DNA from 2 places in the Aliiglaciecola sp. SL4 genome. Region 1 is predicted to be linked to the other one. Evidence: predicted binding sites of a transcription regulator. Region 1 holds the regulator's gene; the other holds the start of a gene.
What was found. Region 1 encodes LexA, which represses DNA repair genes until DNA is damaged. Its sites were predicted from a motif close to TACTGTATNNNNATACAGTA; they were not measured.
Positions count from the first base shown of each region.

Region 1 (9,746 bases):
AACCAACTAACATAACCAATAAGGTGACTATGCCTGCAAGTAAGATCCAGCCACCGTATCCACTTTCGCCTTTGGTTTGTTCAACCACAAAGTTGCCTGCACCAAATGCAATCAGAAATAAAGCTACCGCACCAACAATTGGCCAAGGGCTTTGGTCTGGAACATAATATTTTTCGTAAGCTTGTTGTTGTGCCATTTTGATTCCTTTTATCCTTGATTCATTGCAACGCCTTCGGCACTTGCCGTCACGTCATACAAGGTATACTGAAGGGTGAAAAACTTAATATCTTTTGGTAACTGCGGGTCAACATAGAACTTCATTGGCATTATTGCTTCTTCACCCGCACCTAAAGGTTGATTGTTAAAGCAAAAGCATTCAGTTTTATTCATATACAATGCGGCCGTGCCCGGTGAAACAGAGGGAACAGCTTGGGCAACGTAGTCTTTGTGGGTGGTGTTTTTAACGTAAAAGTCCACTTGGTTCATCTCACCTGGGTACACCTCGACTTTCCGAGTTTGTGCTTTGAATTCCCAAGGCATTCCCGTATTTGTACGAGTAATAAACTCGATGGTGATAGTACGAGAGTGATCCACCTCGATCGACTCATATACTGCTGCCGTATCACTGGTTTTACCGTTAATTCCGGTAACTTGGCAAAACACTTCATATAGGGGAACCAACGCAAATGCGAAGCCAAACATGCCAATCACAACACCCACCAGTTTTAAAACCAGTTTGCTGTTGTTAGATTGGCTATTGCTTGAACGTTCAGTCATGACGAATCACACTTACTTAATCACTGGAGGCGTATCGAAGGTATGATAAGGAGCTGGTGATGGGATTTCCCATTCCAAGCCTTCTGCACCTTCCCAAACTTGGGCAGAAACAGGTTCACCCTGCTTACGACACGCTTTGATAAGCAACGCTAGGAATATCAATTGTGATAATCCAAAAGCAAATCCACCTAAGCTGATCCATTTATTAAAATCTGCAAATTGTAAGGCGTAATCTGGAATACGTCGTGGCATGCCTGCTAAACCGACAAAATGCATGGGGAAAAACAGCACATTAACGGAAATTAACGAACACCAAAAATGCCACTTAGCTAAGGTTACGTCGAACATTTTACCAGTCCATTTAGGCAGCCAATAATATACCGCCGCCATAATGGAAAATATTGCTCCAGTAACCAATACATAGTGGAAGTGTGCAACCACAAAATAAGTATCGTGATATTGGAAGTCCACTGGTGTAATCGCCAGCATCAAGCCAGAAAGGCCACCTATGGTAAACAGTACAATAAACGCCAAAGCGAATAGCATAGGCACTTCAAAGGACAAAGAACCCCGCCACATAGTTGCTACCCAGTTAAATACTTTTACCCCTGTGGGCACCGATATCAGCATAGTGGCAAACATAAAGAATAGCTCGGCCCCCACCGGCATCCCAGTAGTAAACATGTGGTGTGCCCAAACAATGAATGACAACAACGCAATAGACGTGGTGGCATAAACCATAGAGGCGTAACCAAACAGTTTTTTCCGTGAGAATGTCGGCACGATGGCAGAAATAATACCAAATGCAGGAAGAATCATAATATACACTTCAGGGTGCCCGAAGAACCAAAATATATGTTGGAACATAACCGGATCACCGCCACCAGCGGCATTAAAGAAACTAGTACCAAAAAACTTATCAGTTAATACCATAGTCACTGCACCGGCAAGCACCGGCATCACCGCGATTAACAGGAATGCCGTGATTAGCCAAGTCCACACGAACAACGGCATCTTCATCCAAGTCATGCCTGGGGCACGCATGTTGAAGATAGTCACAATCACGTTAATCGCTCCCATAATGGAAGAGATCCCCATAATATGCACAGAAAAAACAAACAATGCTGTGGTGTCATTACTGTATGTTGTAGAAAGAGGTGCGTAGAACGTCCAACCAAATGCGGGACCACCACCTTCCATGAACAACGAAGCAAGCAAAATGGTAAATGCCATTGGCAGTATCCAGAAGCTCCAGTTATTCATTCTCGGTAAAGCCATATCTGGCGCACCGATCATCATTGGCACCAACCAGTTAGCTAAGCCAGTAAATGCCGGCATAACTGCACCGAACACCATGATAAGCCCGTGCACAGTGGTCATTTGGTTGAAGAAATTAGGCTCTACAATTTGCAATCCTGGTTGAAATAATTCAGCACGAATTACCATGGCCATAGCACCGCCAGTTAAAAACATGATGAACGCGAACCACAGATAGAGGGTACCTATATCTTTATGATTTGTTGTAAATAACCAACGTTTTATGCCACTAGGAGCATGATGATGGTGGTCGTCATGATCGAGTTCGGTTGTCGCTGTGCTCATAACTGCTCCCCTTATTGACCTGTCATTACGGCGTTAACATCTTTAGCTTGGACCATGTCGCCGGTATCGTTACCCCAAGCATTTCGTTCGTAAGTAATAACTGCTGCCAGCTCACTCATGGTTAGTTGTTTTGCAAAAGCTTGCATGGCAGTGCCAGTTTTACCGTTTAATACGATATTTATGTGTGCTGTCATGTCATTAAGCACCATTTCACTATTGACCAAGGCTGGAAATACGCCTGGTAACCCTTGTCCATTTGGTTGATGACAAGCTGCACAAGCACGCATATAAACCTGCTCACCATTGCTCATCAACTCTTCCATGCTCATATTCATAGCCAACAATCTTTGCTCTTCTTCCTTGGCTTTACGCTGTACTTCTTCTTGAGCGTTTATCCAAGCTTCGTATTCAGCAGGTTCTTTGGCAACCACAACGATAGGCATAAAACCGTGATCCTTTCCGCAAAGTTCTGCACATTGACCGCGATATACACCGGGCTCAATGACGTTTGCCCAAGCCTCATTAATAAACCCTGGGTTAGCATCTTTTTTAACAGCAAAATCAGGCACCCACCAAGAATGGATAACATCATCCGAGGTAACTAAAAATCGCACTTTTTTGCCAGTCGGGATGACAAGAGGACGATCAACTTCCAATAGGTAGTTATGTCCTTTTTCGAATTTGTTGTTGATTTGCTCTTGCTGGGTGGCCATCACGGAATAATATTCAACATCATTTTCCATGTATTTGTAATGCCACTTCCATTGAGAACCGGTAACCAGCACAGTGACCTCTGAGTTTTCGGGGTCTTCCATGGCGATCAGTGTTTTAGCGGCAGGGAATGCCATCACGACTAAAATAATGAAGGGTACAATTGTCCAAGCAATTTCTACTTTCACACTTTCATGAAAATTAGCAGGTTGCGCACCTCTAGATTTACGATGGAAAATCATACTCCAAAACATCACACCAAATACTAGAACTGCAATAACCACGCAAATGAAAAACATAAGCATATGCAGATCATAAACTTGGCCACTAATCTCAGTCGCACCTTTGCGCAAATTCAATTGATACTGATCAGCAGTCGAAGTCGATTCTGCAGACACTGTAAATGCAATTAGACTGGTCAGTATTACCAATACGCCGGACCATATCTTTTTCACTCAACACCTCCTGATGATGTAAGCCTTTTCCAAAGGAGCAAAGCAGAGTTAATAACCGCAAAAGGCTCAGTTCTGGTAAACGACTTGGGATCTTAATGTTACATAACTGTAAAAACCAGTATAAGAATTACTCAACTAAAGTCTAACGTCTAGTGTTTTTTGTTAAAAATTTAAACAAGCGCTTGATTTTCAATCAAAATAGATGGAAAAGTTATGATTTATAACGAATGGAAATAACTTTAACTTTGGAACCAACTAAAGTTGATAATGGTTATCGATGACCTCCAAGAGTGGTGTCTAGCAAGGGAGGATGTGCATTTTATATCTAGTTAAAATAGAGGGGTTGGATAAAAATATTTTCTAATAAAACGGATTAACAAAAACTTAGCTTGAACTTAAGTTTTTAAAGTCCTGAATGCAAAATAATAAAAAAGTGACCCTTAGGTCACTTTTCAGTGTAACTTTGTCACAGAAACGGAAGTTTACATCCAATCAGCGTTACGAATAACACCGACTGCGATACCTTCAATATTAAAAGGCTGCGAAGCCAAATCCACTTTAATAGGATTAAACTCGTCGTTTTCAGCATGTAGGATCACTTCTCTACCACGCTTTTCTAGCCGTTTTACCGTCACATCTTCGTCAACTCTTGCTACCACAACCTGACCATTGTGAACATCAGTTGTGCGATGAACTGCGAGCAAATCACCATCTAAGATACCAATGTCTTTCATACTCATGCCACTAACTCTTAGCAAAAAGTCAGCACTGGGTTTAAATAAATCAGGGTCGACTTTGTAGTGACACTCAACATGCTCTTCGGCCAATATTGGCTCGCCAGCAGCCACTCGCCCGACTAAAGGTAATCCAGCCTCTTCCAATTCATCTTCAAGGGGTACATTCAATTTGATTCCCCTAGAAGTACCAGGGAGGATTTCGATGACACCTTTGCGTGCCAATGCTTTAAGATGCTCTTCTGCCGCATTAGCCGATTTAAACCCCAATTGACGAGCAATTTCAGCACGCGTTGGCGGCATACCCGTGGCTAACATGGTGGCTTTTATTAATTCAAGAATTTCGCTTTGTCGTGGTGTTAGTGGACGCATAAACAGCCTGTTTTTCTATACAGTTTAACTGTTAGTATATACAGTTACCCAGAGAAAACAAAGGTTGTTTTATATTTTCTCATGAATTATCAAAAGCCTATTGATTTAATTAGGGTGACTTTACATACGCTAACAATATAAAATGGTAGTACAACCTAATAGACGTTGGTCTGCGCATTTTAATATGCAAACATGAATAGAGTTCGACTCTTCATGCTATGCTTTTAACGAACTCGAAACCTCAAGGTGTTATATATGGATTGGCTGCATAATTTGCTGCTTTCGATTTTTGCTTTTCCCGTAAAATGGCTAGTCAAAGTCAATAGTATTCCCACTGACATTGAAACTGAGTTAGGAATAGATAAAAGCAAACCCATTGTATATTTGCTTAGAACCCACTCGATTACTGATCAACTCGCCCTTAAAATGTCGACCAAAAAAGTCGACTTACCCAATCCGACTAAAAAAATCATCATCGGTGGTGAAGAGCATAGCGCCAGTGTCTTTCTAGAGCAGCCGCAATCTGTCATTGGCAGGACCATTAAAGGCACTAAAATCGCCGCCGACTTAACCCATTTATTTCAACTTCACAAAGACAACGCCGATCTTGATTTGCAAATTGTGCCGGTGACGGTTTTTTGGGGCCGCGCACCTGGCCGAAAGTCCAATGGATTAGCTGATCTATTAGCTGATAAAGCTTCGCCCAGTTGGTTACGAAAGTTCTTTATCGTATTGTTTTTAGGCCGTGATAATTTTGTCTCTTATAGTAAAGCAGTATCGTCTCGAGATATGACTAAGTTGCCTGGTACTGAAGCCGAAATCGCGCACAAATTGATTCGTTTAGCCGGCACCCATTTCCATCGGAAAAGACAAGCTTTTAACGGCCCTATGCTGTTAGAAAAGCAAGAGTTGTATAATTCAATTTTGGGTTCTGTGACGGTTATTAATGCCATTAACGAAGAATCTAGACAAAAAAAAATCCCGCTATCTAAAGCTAAGGCAAATGCTAAATCTTATATAAACGAAATTGCGGCGGATTACCGTGAGGGTTTAATTCGATTCGGCGACCGTGTTTTAACTCGGATCTGGAACAAAATCTATGATGGAATCGAAGTTGGTCATGCCGATAAAGTCCGGAAACTAGCCCAAAATGGTCATGAGATCATATATGTTCCTTGTCATCGCAGCCATATGGACTACCTGCTATTAACTTACGCCATTTACCATCAAGGTCTGGTTACCCCTCACATTGCAGCAGGGATCAATTTAAACTTTTGGCCTGTTGGCGGCATTTTTCGACGCGGCGGTGCATTTTTCCTACGTCGTAGTTTTGCTGGCAATAAACTCTACACAAGTGTATTCCGCGAATATCTAGAACTCCTGTTTAACAAAGGCTATTCGGTTAAATATTATGCTGAAGGCGGACGTAGCCGAACTGGAAGACTGCTACCACCAAAAACCGGGATGCTAGCAATGACCTTACAGGCGATGATCAAAGGAGTTAATCGTCCAGTCAGTATAGTACCGGTTTACATTGGTTATGAGCATGTGATGGAAGTAGGTAGCTACCTTAGCGAATTAAAAGGCAATACCAAGAAAAAAGAATCCGTATTCGGGTTATTTTCTGTGGTTAGAAAGTTGAAAAACTACGGCCACGGCTTTCTCAATTTTGGTGAACCTATTCAGCTTAATAATTTCCTTGATGAGCAAGTACCGAGTTGGCGCGATGCGCAAAACAGTGAGGTTGATAAAAAACCAAGCTGGCTAACCCCAACCGTAAATATCCTTGCTAATCAGGTTATGGTGCGAATTAATCAGACAGCGGCCATAAGCGGTATGTCACTTTGTGCATTGTGTTTACTTTCAGCTAAGAAAAACGCAATGGGCCAATTGGAACTCGAGCAGGCAGTGGATGACTATATTCACTTGCTAAAATTATCACCTTACAGTGAGTTGGTGAGCTTGCCTGACAAAAGCGGGCATGAAATTGTAGAACAAACCCTGAAACTGGGGAAAATGAACGTCTCTGAAGATAGCTTCGGCAAAATTATCTCGTTAGAGCAACGTAATGCTGTCACCTTAACTTACTATCGCAATAATATTTTGCACTTATTCGCCATTCCGGGATTAATCGCCGCCATCGTATTTGCTCACAATGGGTTGGAGAAATCTAAATTACTTGATCTTATTATGCGCCTCTACCCAATGTTGCAGCGAGAGTGGTTCCTTTACATGTCGAGCGAACAAGCAAAAGAATATGTGGAAGGCTTAATTGAAAGCATGTTAGAGATGGGCATGATAGTGACCGCAGAAGATAAACTAGCCCCAGCTCACTCCACCGCAGAATCATTCTATTCATTGTGGTTATTAAATCGCTGTGTTCAGGAAACACTGCAACGTTATGCATTGGTGTTATCTTTATTAGCAAAAGAAAAGAAAATGACTCGCTCAGCATTGGAGCGAACAAGTGCGAAATTTGCTGAACGATTGTCTGCATTGCACGGCATTAGTTCACCAGAATTTTTCGATAAAAATGTATTGGCAAGCTTTGTGAATGCCCTTAGGGAAAATCAACTTCTAGCAGATAGCGAAGATGGCCAATTACAACATTCCGAAACCAGTGAAACTTTGCGCCAAGATATTATCGCACTAATAGCACCTGAAATAGCCCAGCGTTTAGAAAAGCTTTACGCACTGCAAAGCTAACTTTCAGACATAAAAAAGGCTCCGATTAAGGAGCCTTTTGCATTTTTTGACAATTACTTTGCTAAATCAGATAAAAAGAACTGATAAGCAGGGTTCGTTGTTTGTTCATCATATTGGTAGCCAAGCTTATCCAAATGCTGATCAAAATCGACTCTAGCTTGGTCCGGTAAATCAAACCCCGCAAGCACCAGACCTTCAGCAGCCCCATGATTACGATAATGGAATAAGGTAATATTCCATGACTCACCAAGGGTATTCAAGAACTTCATCAAAGCGCCTGGATATTCAGGGAACTCAAACGAAAAAATATGTTCATTGAGTAACGTCGGCGGACGACCACCAACCATGTAGCGCACGTGCAGCTTAGCCATTTCATTTTCAGACAAATCAAAACACTGATAACCGCTATCGGTGAGCAACTTTTCCAATTGATGATACTCTTCACGTCCAAAACGTAATTTGATACCTACAAAGATATGGGCTTCACCATCACTGGAATAGCGGTAATTGAACTCGGTAATAGTTCTACCGCCTAACAGTTCACAAAAACGTTTAAATTCACCTTTTTGTTCAGGAATTTTAACCGCAAAAACCGCTTCTTTTTGCTCACCCAGTTCACAACGCTCAGATACATAGCGCAAAGTATGAAAATTGATATTTGCACCACATAAGATGCCACCAATTTTTTTACCGGACACATTATGCTCTGAAAGATACTTTCGAATACCCGCCACCGAAAGTGCACCTGCAGGTTCAGCTATGACTCGAGTATCATCAAAAATATCTTTGATTGCCGCACAAATTTCATCAGTGTTAACGGTGATGACATCATCCACGTATTGCTGACATAAGCGGAATGGCTCAGTACCAATGGTCTTAACGGCCACGCCGTCAGCAAATATGCCCACCGACGAAAGCGGCACGGGTTCACCGGCTTGTAATGCGGCCTGTAAACATGCAGATTCATCGGATTCAACGGCAATGATTTTCAAATCAGGACGTAATTGCTTAAGGTAAACACTAATACCCGCAGCCAATCCGCCACCGCCAACTGCGATAAACAAGATGTCTAAATCAGGCAGTTGCTCAAGCAATTCACGGCCAATGGTGCCTTGCCCGACAATGACATCTTCATCATCAAAAGGCGCAACCATGGTGTAGCCGTTGACTTCAGACAAACGCAAAGCTTCCGCTTTTGCTTCGTCGAAGCTGGTGCCATGCAACACTACGTGGGCATACTCACCGCCAAAGCGTCGCACAGCATCCACTTTAATATCAGGGGTGGTTTCTGGCATGACGATGGTAGCTTGTATTTTTTTTATCTTAGCCGAATACGCCACACCTTGAGCATGGTTTCCTGCTGATGCAGCTACTACACCTGCCTGCAATTGTTGTTCAGTTAAACAAGCCAACTTATTGTAAGCACCGCGCAGCTTGAACGACTTCACCGGTTGTTGATCTTCACGCTTCAAATAAATCTCATTACCTAAAGCGTTAGATAAACTGGTTAACCGATTAAGCTCGCTATTTACTGCCACATCATAAACAGGTGACAGTAGAATACGTTTTAAATACTCATTAGCAGATAAACTCATTTAATCTTCCAATTTCGAAGCATCACGCACGCCGCCTTTATCAGCACTTGTGGCTAATAATGCGTAGGCTTTTAAGGCTAAAGAAACTTTACGTTGACGGGTAGCAGGTTTCCAAGGTCTAGCACTATTATTCATATTGTCACGACGAGTTTGTAGGTCAGCGTCACTAATATCAATACCAATCTTACGACCCGGAATATCAATTAAGATAGTGTCACCTTCTTCCACTAAACCAATACCGCCGCCGCTCGCTGCTTCTGGCGCACAGTGACCAATAGACAAACCAGAAGTACCACCTGAAAATCTGCCGTCAGTGATCAAGGCACATTCTTTACCTAAACCTTTGGCTTTTAGATAAGTGGTTGGGTACAACATTTCTTGCATACCTGGACCACCTTTAGGACCTTCATAACGGATAATGACCACATCACCTGCAACAATTTCGTCACCTAAAATAGCAGCAACGGCTTCATCTTGGCTTTCGAAAATACGGGCGCGACCGGTAAATTTGTGAATAGACTCATCTACCCCAGCGGTTTTTACAATACAGCCATCCTCAGCAATATTACCAAAGAGTACTGCTAAACCACCTTCCTCACTGAATGCGTGGTCGAAACTCCGAATACAGCCGTCTGCGCGGTCAGTATCCGCTGTAGGCCAGCGACAATCTTGGCTAAAGGCTTTGGTAGTGCGTATCCCAGCAGGACCAGCTTTGTAAAACTCAATGGCTTTTTCATTAGCAGGGTTAGTAATGTCCCAATCAGCGATAACTTCACCAATGGATTTACCCAACA
Region 1 covers NZ_JBGOSE010000004.1:94,291-104,036, reverse strand. Annotated here, with positions in the region: gene AB6T38_RS07510 (cytochrome c oxidase subunit 3) at 1-196, opposite strand, end outside; gene AB6T38_RS07505 (cytochrome c oxidase assembly protein) at 208-777, opposite strand; gene ctaD (cytochrome c oxidase subunit I) at 790-2,379, opposite strand; gene coxB (cytochrome c oxidase subunit II) at 2,391-3,545, opposite strand; gene lexA (transcriptional repressor LexA) at 4,028-4,651, opposite strand; gene plsB (glycerol-3-phosphate 1-O-acyltransferase PlsB) at 4,907-7,357, shown strand; gene ilvA (threonine ammonia-lyase, biosynthetic) at 7,411-8,952, opposite strand; gene ilvD (dihydroxy-acid dehydratase) at 8,953-9,746, opposite strand, start outside.

Region 2 (9,746 bases), on a different contig from region 1:
TTTGTTTAAATTCGTAGGTTTTCTGGCCAACAGGTAAATGCTCAATTACAAAATCTTTATCAACTAATATTTTTTGCTTACGGGCCCGACCGACTATATCTATTCGGTAATGCTGTCTTAACTGTTTCAAAATTTTGTTGATTTGCTCAAGCCATTGGTCATCTATGGCTTTGTGATAAAGCAATGAAACGATAATTTCGCCACTTAAAGTACTTAAATAGTCGATTTGAAAAAGCTTTCGTCTGGCTATGTCGTTTTCTTTTAACAAAGCGACCAAGTCTGTCATGACGTTATTAATCAATTTACTAGCAGGAGGAAATGTTTCGACGCGATATTTCTCTTTGCTTTCTTGGTCGAACATAATATGAAACAGTTCGTCACCATCATGCCAAACACGAAACTCTGCACGCATTCTATAATTCAACTTTTCAGAGTTAAACACTTCTAATTCTGGCATGCTAAATTCAGAAAATTGCTGATTTAAAGCGGATACTTTGTCGTCGAGTTGAGCTTGGTAAAATTGGGGATTTATTTCTGTTGGGCGCATCAAAAACTCGATTAGTTGGGCATTATAAGAAGAATCGCGAATTTTAAAGATTTCCAGCGCGCTTGCAAACGCAATTTGGTGTTTGTTTTTTGACCTGAAGCTAACTAACTAATTTTGCTCATAATTTCGTGTAATACTAAGTTTATTTTATTAAATTTCTCAATAAACTGAATTTATAGTCGATACTATTAAATGAGGATAGTGAGGTATTCCACATGAATTTTGGCGAAATTAAAGCGTTTATGGGCGACAAAGCCCAGGTTAACCCCAATGACGCGGTAAAAAATCAATTGCGTGAAGCTGGTTTGAAACAAGCAGAAGCAGGGCTAAGTATGTCTGCTGAATCTACTGTTAGCAAGCTCAGTTCACAAACGACAGTCGGGTTAAGAATTTACAGTAACTCGTTAAACCAAACATTAGAACTTGATGGTAAACGGGCAAATCTGAAAAGTCCTGAACAAACAAATGAAAGTTTATTCGACTTTGAAGAAGTAGCAAACAATGTACTTCATTTTGTGAGCGGCGTGATTTCTGGAGCTGCACGCAATGGTGCGGATGAAGAAACCTTAAGTAGCTTATTTGACCAAGCACGTTCGGGGGTTGCTAAGGGGATCAATCTGGCAGAAAAAGATCTGTCAGGTTTTATGAATGAAGATATTTCTGAGGGGATTGATCGTAGCGCTGATTTAATTGAGCAAGGTATTCAACGATTACAAGATCAACTTTTTGGTAACGAAAACGAAGTAGATGACGCTGCTTTGCAGTCTCCTATGTCAACTGTAACAGAGAGTCTTTCTGCGTCTCGCCAACAAAGTGGCGAGTTGCAAATTCGCACCCGGGATGGTGATGAAGTCACTATTCGTTTTGAGGATTTAAAACAGTTTGAGTTAAATCGTCAGGTGTTAATGGAGCAAGAGAAACAAATTACACAAAGTTCAGACATCGAAAAGAACGATGTTTTACCGCGTGCTTCTACAGATAATGTTGAAACTCCAAGCAATGCAAATGTTCAGGCTGATGAGGTTGAATTACAAAGTGCTGAGTCAGATGAAAGCTCTACACCAGCAAATGCTCGACCTGAAGCATCTGAAACAAACGGCGAGCCTACAGCGGCTCAGCAATCGGTATTTGTTGCACAGAGTAACTACAGCTTTTCAGTAACTGGTGAGTTGGATGAAAGTGAACTGGAGTCTATAGGTCAGTTAGTTTCTGATGCCAATGATTTGGCCAACACTTTTTTTGAAGGAGATATTGAGCAAGCTTTTGAACAGGCCTTGGAAATTGGTTTTGACGAACAAGAACTAGCAGGTTTTGCGTTGCAACTCACTCGACAAGATCAAGTTGAGGTAGTTAAAGCTTACGAGTCGGTTTCTCAATATAACGATGACGACAGCAGTCAAGAGCCGTCATCAAAACCGATAGAAAGAGTAAGTGATTACTTGCAAAAAATGCTCAATGTTTTTGAGCAGTCGCAGCAAAAGTTAGCGGATGGCGATCAGTACGATAAGTTAATTAATCGTATTATTAATGAAGTTCAAGACTTGGGAACCAATGATTTAGTAACGGCAATCAACGATTTCCATACGTTTAATAAGCAGTTACTGAATAACTTACCTAACGCAAATGGAACCATTGATTCTGAGTAAGGTAGGCAACATCAGGGGGTATTAAATTATTTAATTTTGAACCCGATGAGACCTTAAAATAGGCACTCAATTTATCCATTGAGTGCCTTTTTCAGTTACTCAGTTCCGCTGATAATCTGAATTTGAGCTATATCAGTATCACCTTTTAGTACTTTTAAGATCCCGTCTTGCGTGAGGGTTCTCATTCCATCTTTCATCGCTTGGGCTTTCATTTCAGTTACCGATGCTTCTTTGTACACTAGAGAGCGAAGATCAGATGTCATGGCTAACAATTCATGTACCCCGGTTCTTCCTTTATAACCAGTATCACCGCAATCATCGCAACCTTTGCCACGATACAACATTAGCGGCTCCTCCAGACCAAGTTCTTCCAGATATTCTTCGCCGTATTGACGACGAATAAACGCCATATCTGTTTCAGTCGCGGGGTATTGTTCTTTGCAGTTTGGACATATAGTTCGAATCAAGCGTTGCGCCATGATGCCAACACAGGCATCGGAAAAGTTCACCGGATCTAGGCCTAAATCTAATAAGCGAGTGATGGTTTCTGGTGCCGAGTTAGTGTGCAAAGTAGAGAGCACTAAGTGACCGGTCAGAGAGGCTTCTATACCAGCATGCGCCGTTTCTTTATCACGCATTTCACCAATAAGAATAATATCAGGGTCGGCTCGTAAGAAAGCTCTTAATGCGTTGGCGAAAGTGAAGCCTATTTTGGGACTCACCTGAACTTGCTGCAATCCTGGCTGTGTTATTTCCACCGGATCTTCTGCTGTCCAAATTTTCTTATCTGGTGTATTCAAATAACCTAATATGGCGTGCAATGTGGTGGTTTTACCCGAACCTGTAGGACCCACAACTAATAATATTCCATGGGGTTTTTTAATCATTACCCGAAGCATATTCATGTTCTTAGGCGAAATGTTCATTTTTTCAATGGGTAACGCGCCACCTGAGGCTAAAATCCGCATGACCACACCTTCGCCAGCCACTGTCGGTATTGTTGCGACCCGAACTTCAACCAACTGACCTGACATTTTAAATGCCAATTTACCGTCTTGTGGAACACGCTTTTCAGCGATATTCAAGTTTGACATGATTTTTATACGTGCAATAACTGCGCTGTGATGAGAAGCCGGTACCTGGGTAATATCTCGACAAACACCATCGATGCGCATTCGAACCCGTGTCGGACCGTTCTTTTCAGGATCCACATGGATATCTGATGCATTTAATCGCTTTGCGTCATGCAAAACGCGACTCACTAAACGAACTACTGCAGGCGCATCATCAGACATCTCTTCACTAGTTTCATCTAACTCTTCACTACTGGTACCAATTTCGTCCAGTATTTCATCCATCTCTCCAGGCGCGCCTCCGCCCCCGCTCGCGCCTAAGTATTGCAGCACTTGATTGGGTAAACCTACAGAGATTTCATAGCTGTCTATTCCTAATGCACTTTCAATTTCCATTAATAGGGCAGCATTATTAGGTTCGGCCATCAAAACAATTGGATTTTCAGCAGCGTCTGCCAACACCACTACGTAGTTTCGCTTTAAATAAGATAGGTTTAGTTTATTACCGCTTTGCAGAACATGGTATTTCTCAGGCAGGTAACTAATGTAGGGAACTTGATAGTGAACCGATAATGCATTTCCCAACTCATCTTCGGGAATACGAGCTTCGGAGACCATGCGTTGGATTAATTGACGAATATCTTTACTTGTTTCAGTAAATTGTTTGAGGTCTTTTTCAGACATCAACTTACGATGAACAAGATAATCAAACGGATTACTGGTTCCGCCCAATTCATAGCGGAATTTATTTCCTAATATTTCTGACAATGAATTGGCTAAGCGTAAATCGGCATCACCAAAGCAGCCCACATTTTTATTAATGATTTGCATCACACCCATCAGTACGCCGGCATTCAAAATGGGAACACAAATGATATTTTCAGTTTTAAAAGAACTGTTCTTATCAAATTTATCGGCAAACTTCAGACGTGGATGTATCTCTGCCAGTTCTTGCGCATTATAAGGGTCGCTAATTAGCAGGGGCTTTTGACTCAGTGCAACATATCCAGCGATAGACTGTGGACTAATCGGAACTTTGATTTGTAGCGTTTCTTTTCCGGTTTTGAAACGGGCAACCAAATCTTGATGTTGACGTCGGCGTTGAAAAATACTCATACGCTGAGCTTCAAACAAACTAAGAATTATCGGTTCCAATTGCTGATAAGCATCCATCAATGATGGATGGGCTTCCAACAATCTATCTATTTTCTGAAGAGTCTCTTCAATAACAAGTTCTGTTGCCATCTACTACGGTCAGTGTCATTACTTATTCCCTAACTATAACTGAGTGTAATCATTAACAAAACCTAAGATTTAGATTGCTTTTCCTCAGATTGCTTAGGTTTTACGCTTTGGTTGAATAAAAACCCCAGTATGATTAGCAACATTCCTGTATGGGCTACCGGATTTCCGAAGATACCCGTACCATCTTCAAACCAGCTCCCTACAACTTGAATGAAAGCAAATGCAACTAAGATATACAGCAACCAGTTAGTAAACTTAATTAGTTTGGGATCCATAATTTAATCCTCTTTACAAATATCGTTAGGATTTTTCTCTGCTCCATATTGGTTAAATAGAAACCCGCAGATAATGTATAACAATGCTGTTTGTAGATTAGGGTTAGCTGACATGTCAATATCGTTTACGAACCAGTTAAAAGTGACACTCCAGAGATTGGTAGCTATCATTAAAAATAAAATAGCATTGGTGAATATTACAAATTTACGATTCATTACACTTCCCTTCTGTTTTATAGTTTATTAAAAATAAAAGGGGAGCTATCCCCTTTTAACTTTTTCTAAAATCAATGAAACAAGTTATAAATGGAAACTCCTAATTGATAACCCGCTTTTCCTCCGAATACATATCCCACACCATAACCAATTGCGTAACCTGCAACTTCGTTGTCGGGCATGCCTCCAGAAATTTTAATTAATTCATTTCTATTTAATTCGATCATTAAAAATTCCTTTTTGTTTAATGAGTAGCATCATAAAAACCAAAACCGAGTCCACGACCAAATGACATGAGTCCTGGTAAACTGTTAATATAACCAACAGCGGACATCCCAGCTCCAAAAGCAACAATTAAAGGAGCGACTCCACCATTGACTTCTTCTAATTGCGTAACATTCAATTCTCGCATGTGCGATTTCCTTTTGATTAATAAATTAATGTCCTTTTACTGAGTTGCAGATAAAAGAACGTTTTATTGCTGTTGGCCTCGTAAACAACCTTTGCGCCAAAGCAATATCAAAAGGTTAGTGAAATGGTAACTAAAATACACCTGTTCCTAGGTACAGTTTTTTAGCGTTTTAATGACACTAATTTGTTGTGTTTATAATTTAACCTTATAAACTCACATTTAATTACTAATAGGCGTTGCATTAATTTCACACACATGTATAATTCGCGCCCACTTGCCCTGATGGGCAGTGATTTCGATTTCAACATTAGTTAGCTCTAATTAAAGTTGGCTAGCGAAGAAATCGAAATACTATGAACAAGACCCCAATTGTGGGTCATCGGTTTACATGCATCCTCCCACCTAATGAAAGGTTGGTGTGGATGGTTTTTTTTGTTCTTTCGATTGGAGCTTAATCGATGCCAAATCAAAGAATTCGTATTCGTTTGAAAGCGTTTGATCACAAGTTGATCGATCAGTCTACGGCTGAAATCGTTGAAACTGCGAAACGTACAGGTGCTCAGGTTAGCGGTCCTATTCCACTACCTACTCGCAAGGAACGCTATACAATATTGGTTTCACCTCACGTGAATAAAGACGCACGTGATCAGTATGAAATCCGTACACATAAGCGTTTGGTAGATATCATTGAACCAACTGATAAAACAGTTGATGCATTGATGAGATTGGACTTGGCTGCCGGTGTTGATGTTCAAATCAGCCTGGGCTAACAAGAGAGGGTTTTAACAATGGCGATTGGTCTTATCGGTCGTAAAGTAGGAATGACTCGCATCTTCACTGAAGATGGTATTTCAATTCCTGTGACTGTTATAGAAGCGACCCCAAACCGTGTGACTCAGTTACGTACTGATGAAACAGATGGGTATCGCGCGCTACAAGTAACCGCTGGTGATAAAAAAGCAAACCGCGTAAATAAAGCTTCAGCAGGTCATTTTGCTAAAGCTGGCGTGGAAGCTGGCCGTGGTTTATGGGAGTTTCGTTTAGACAACAACGAAGGCGAAGGTATTGAAGTAGGCAGTGAACTTACTGTTGAAATCTTTACTGAAGCTACAAAAGTTGATGTTGCAGGAACTTCTAAAGGTAAAGGTTTTGCCGGTGCTATCAAACGTTGGAACTTTAGTCACCAACGTATGACACATGGTAACTCTTTGTCTCACCGTGCTCCTGGTTCGATTGGTCAAAACCAATCTCCAGGTAAAGTTTTCAAAGGGAAGAAAATGGCTGGCCAATTAGGCAATAAAGCTGTGACTACTCAATCTTTGGAACTAGTACGTGTTGACGCAGAGAACAACCTTCTTCTAATCAAAGGTGCAGTACCTGGTGCTCCAGGCAGTGACGTTATCGTCAAGCCTGCAGTTAAAGCGTAACGTCTGGGAGTTAAGTGATGGAATTAGTATTGAAAGACGCGAATAGCGCTCTTGAAGTCTCCGAAGCAACCTTTGGACGTGATTTTAACGAAGCGCTAGTACACCAAGTAGTAGTGGCTTACGGTGCAGGTGCCCGTCAGGGTTCTAAAGCACAAAAAACACGCTCTGAAGTTAGAGGCGGTGGCAAGAAGCCTTGGCGTCAAAAAGGTACTGGTCGTGCTCGTGCTGGTACAATCCGCAGCCCAATTTGGGTCGGTGGTGGCCGTGCGTTTGCAGCCAAACCTCAAGATCACAGTCAAAAAGTGAACAAAAAGATGTACCGTGGAGCTATCCGTAGCATCCTTTCTGAATTGGTACGTCAAGATCGCTTGATTGTTGTAGAAAAATTTGGTGTTGATGCACCTAAAACAAAAGCATTGATTGCTAAGCTTGACGAACTTGAGCTTAACGACGTGTTAATCGTAACGTCAGAAGTAGAAGAGAACTTGTTCTTAGCTGCTCGTAACTTATATAAAGTAGACGTTCGTGATGTTCAAGGCATTGACCCAGTAAGCTTAATCGCATTCGAAAAAGTGTTAATCACTGCCGATGCGGTTAAACAGCTAGAGGAGTCGTTAGCATGATCTCTGAAGAGCGTTTACTTAAGGTGCTATTAGCACCGCATGTTTCTGAAAAATCAACCATGGCTGCTGAAGGCAACAACGCTGTTGTTTTCAAAGTCGTAAAAGACGCAAACAAAGCTGAAATCAAAGCTGCAGTTGAAAAACTGTTTGAAGTTGAAGTTAGCAGCGTTCGTACCTTAAACGTGAAGGGTAAAACCAAGCGTCACGGTCAGTCTTTTGGTAAGCGTAACGACTGGAAAAAAGCATATGTAGTGCTTAAAGAAGGTCAAGACATCGACTTCGTCGGTGGCGAAGCTTAAGAAGGGGATTTGATATGCCATTATTAAAAGCTAAGCCGACTTCTGCAGGTCGTCGTCACGTAGTTCAGGTTACAAATCCTGATCTACATAAAGGCGCACCTTACGCACCACTACTTGAGAAAAACAGCAAGTCTGGTGGTCGTAACAACAATGGTCGCATTACCGTGCGTCACATTGGTGGTGGTCATAAACAGCATTATCGTTTAATTGACTTCAAACGTAACAAAGATGGCATTCCAGCCAAAATTGAACGTTTGGAATACGATCCTAACCGTTCAGCTAATATTGCACTTGTGCTTTATGCTGATGGTGAGCGTCGTTATATTCTTGCTCCGAAAGGTGCTAAAGCTGGACAAGCTCTACAGTCTGGTTCTGATGCACCAATCAAAGCGGGTAACGCCATGCCAATGCGCAATATCCCAGTAGGTACAACTGTACACGCTATTGAGATGAAGCCTGGTAAAGGTGCTCAAATTGCCCGTTCTGCAGGACAATATGCACAAATATTAGCGCGTGCCGAAGGTTATGTAACACTTCGTCTACGTTCTGGTGAAGTACGCAGAGTTTTAGCTGATTGCCGCGCCACCATTGGTGAAGTTGGTAACGCTGAACATATGCTACGTTCACTAGGTAAAGCTGGTGCAACACGTTGGCGCGGTGTGCGTCCAACAGTTCGTGGTGTAGCCATGAACCCAGTAGATCACCCACATGGTGGTGGTGAAGGTCGTACCTCTGGTGGCCGTCATCCAGTTTCACCTTGGGGTGTACCAACTAAGGGTAAGAAAACCCGTAGTAACAAGCGTACCGATAAACTTATCGTACGTCGTCGTAACAAGTAACAGCGAGGATTCACCATGCCACGTTCTCTCAAGAAAGGTCCATTTATTGACCTGCACTTGCTGAAGAAGGTAGAGGCTGCAGTGGAAAAGGGCGAAAAGAAACCAATTAAGACTTGGTCTCGTCGCTCCATGATCATCCCAGATATGATTGGGTTGACCATTGCGGTCCATAACGGTCGCCAGCACGTACCTGTTTTCGTCTCTGACGAAATGGTTGGCCATAAGTTGGGCGAATTTGCTCCAACGCGTACTTACCGCGGCCATGTCGCGGATAAGAAAGCGAAGAGATAAGAGGAAAAATTATGGAAGCTTTAGCTAAACATCGTTTTGCCCGTTCTTCGGCTCAGAAAGCACGCTTGGTTGCAGATCAAATTCGCGGTTTACACGTTGAAAAGGCGCTTGAAGTTCTGACTTATAGTCCGAAGAAAAGTGCTGCTCTAGTCAAAAAAGTACTAGAGTCTGCGATTGCGAACGCTGAACACAATGAAGGCGCAGACATCGATGAGTTGACTGTCGCAAAAATCTTCGTTGATGAAGGCCCAACTATGAAGCGTATCAAGCCACGAGCCAAAGGCCGAGCTGATCGTATCTTTAAACGCAGCAGTCATATCACTGTTGTAGTAGCGGACTAGGAGATTAGAAATGGGACAGAAGGTACATCCTACAGGTATACGCCTGGGTATCAGCAAACCATGGACGTCTACTTGGTACGCTAACACAGCGGAATATGCAGACAACCTGTTTAATGATCACCAGGTACGTAAATACCTGACTAAAGAATTGAAAAACGCGTCTCTATCGAAAATCGTTATCGAACGCCCAGCAAAAAGCATTCGTGTGACTATTCACACTGCTCGCCCTGGTGTTGTAATCGGTAAAAAAGGTGAAGATGTAGAGAAGCTTCGCAAATTTGTATCTAAGTTAGCCGGTGTGCCAGCTCAGATCAATATTGCTGAAGTGCGTAAACCTGAACTAGATGGCCAGCTTGTTGCTGACAGTATCTCTAGCCAATTAGAACGTCGTGTAATGTTCCGTCGTGCTATGAAGCGTGCTGTACAGAATGCAATGCGTCTTGGCGCTAAAGGTATCAAGGTAGAAGTAAGCGGTCGTTTGGGCGGAGCAGAGATTGCACGTTCAGAATGGT
Region 2 covers NZ_JBGOSE010000015.1:5,124-14,869, reverse strand. Annotated here, with positions in the region: gene trmA (tRNA (uridine(54)-C5)-methyltransferase TrmA) at 1-547, opposite strand, end outside; gene AB6T38_RS16940 (DUF5610 domain-containing protein) at 763-2,193, shown strand; gene AB6T38_RS16935 (ATPase, T2SS/T4P/T4SS family) at 2,289-4,439, opposite strand; gene AB6T38_RS16930 (hypothetical protein) at 4,574-4,786, opposite strand; gene AB6T38_RS16925 (hypothetical protein) at 5,074-5,229, opposite strand; gene AB6T38_RS16920 (class IIb bacteriocin, lactobin A/cerein 7B family) at 5,247-5,414, opposite strand; gene rpsJ (30S ribosomal protein S10) at 5,873-6,184, shown strand; gene rplC (50S ribosomal protein L3) at 6,203-6,841, shown strand; gene rplD (50S ribosomal protein L4) at 6,859-7,464, shown strand; gene rplW (50S ribosomal protein L23) at 7,461-7,763, shown strand; gene rplB (50S ribosomal protein L2) at 7,778-8,602, shown strand; gene rpsS (30S ribosomal protein S19) at 8,618-8,893, shown strand; gene rplV (50S ribosomal protein L22) at 8,905-9,234, shown strand; gene rpsC (30S ribosomal protein S3) at 9,245-9,746, shown strand, end outside.
Region 2: a site for LexA is predicted at 5,554-5,573, ahead of AB6T38_RS16920 (class IIb bacteriocin, lactobin A/cerein 7B family). Genes of this name have one in related genera too.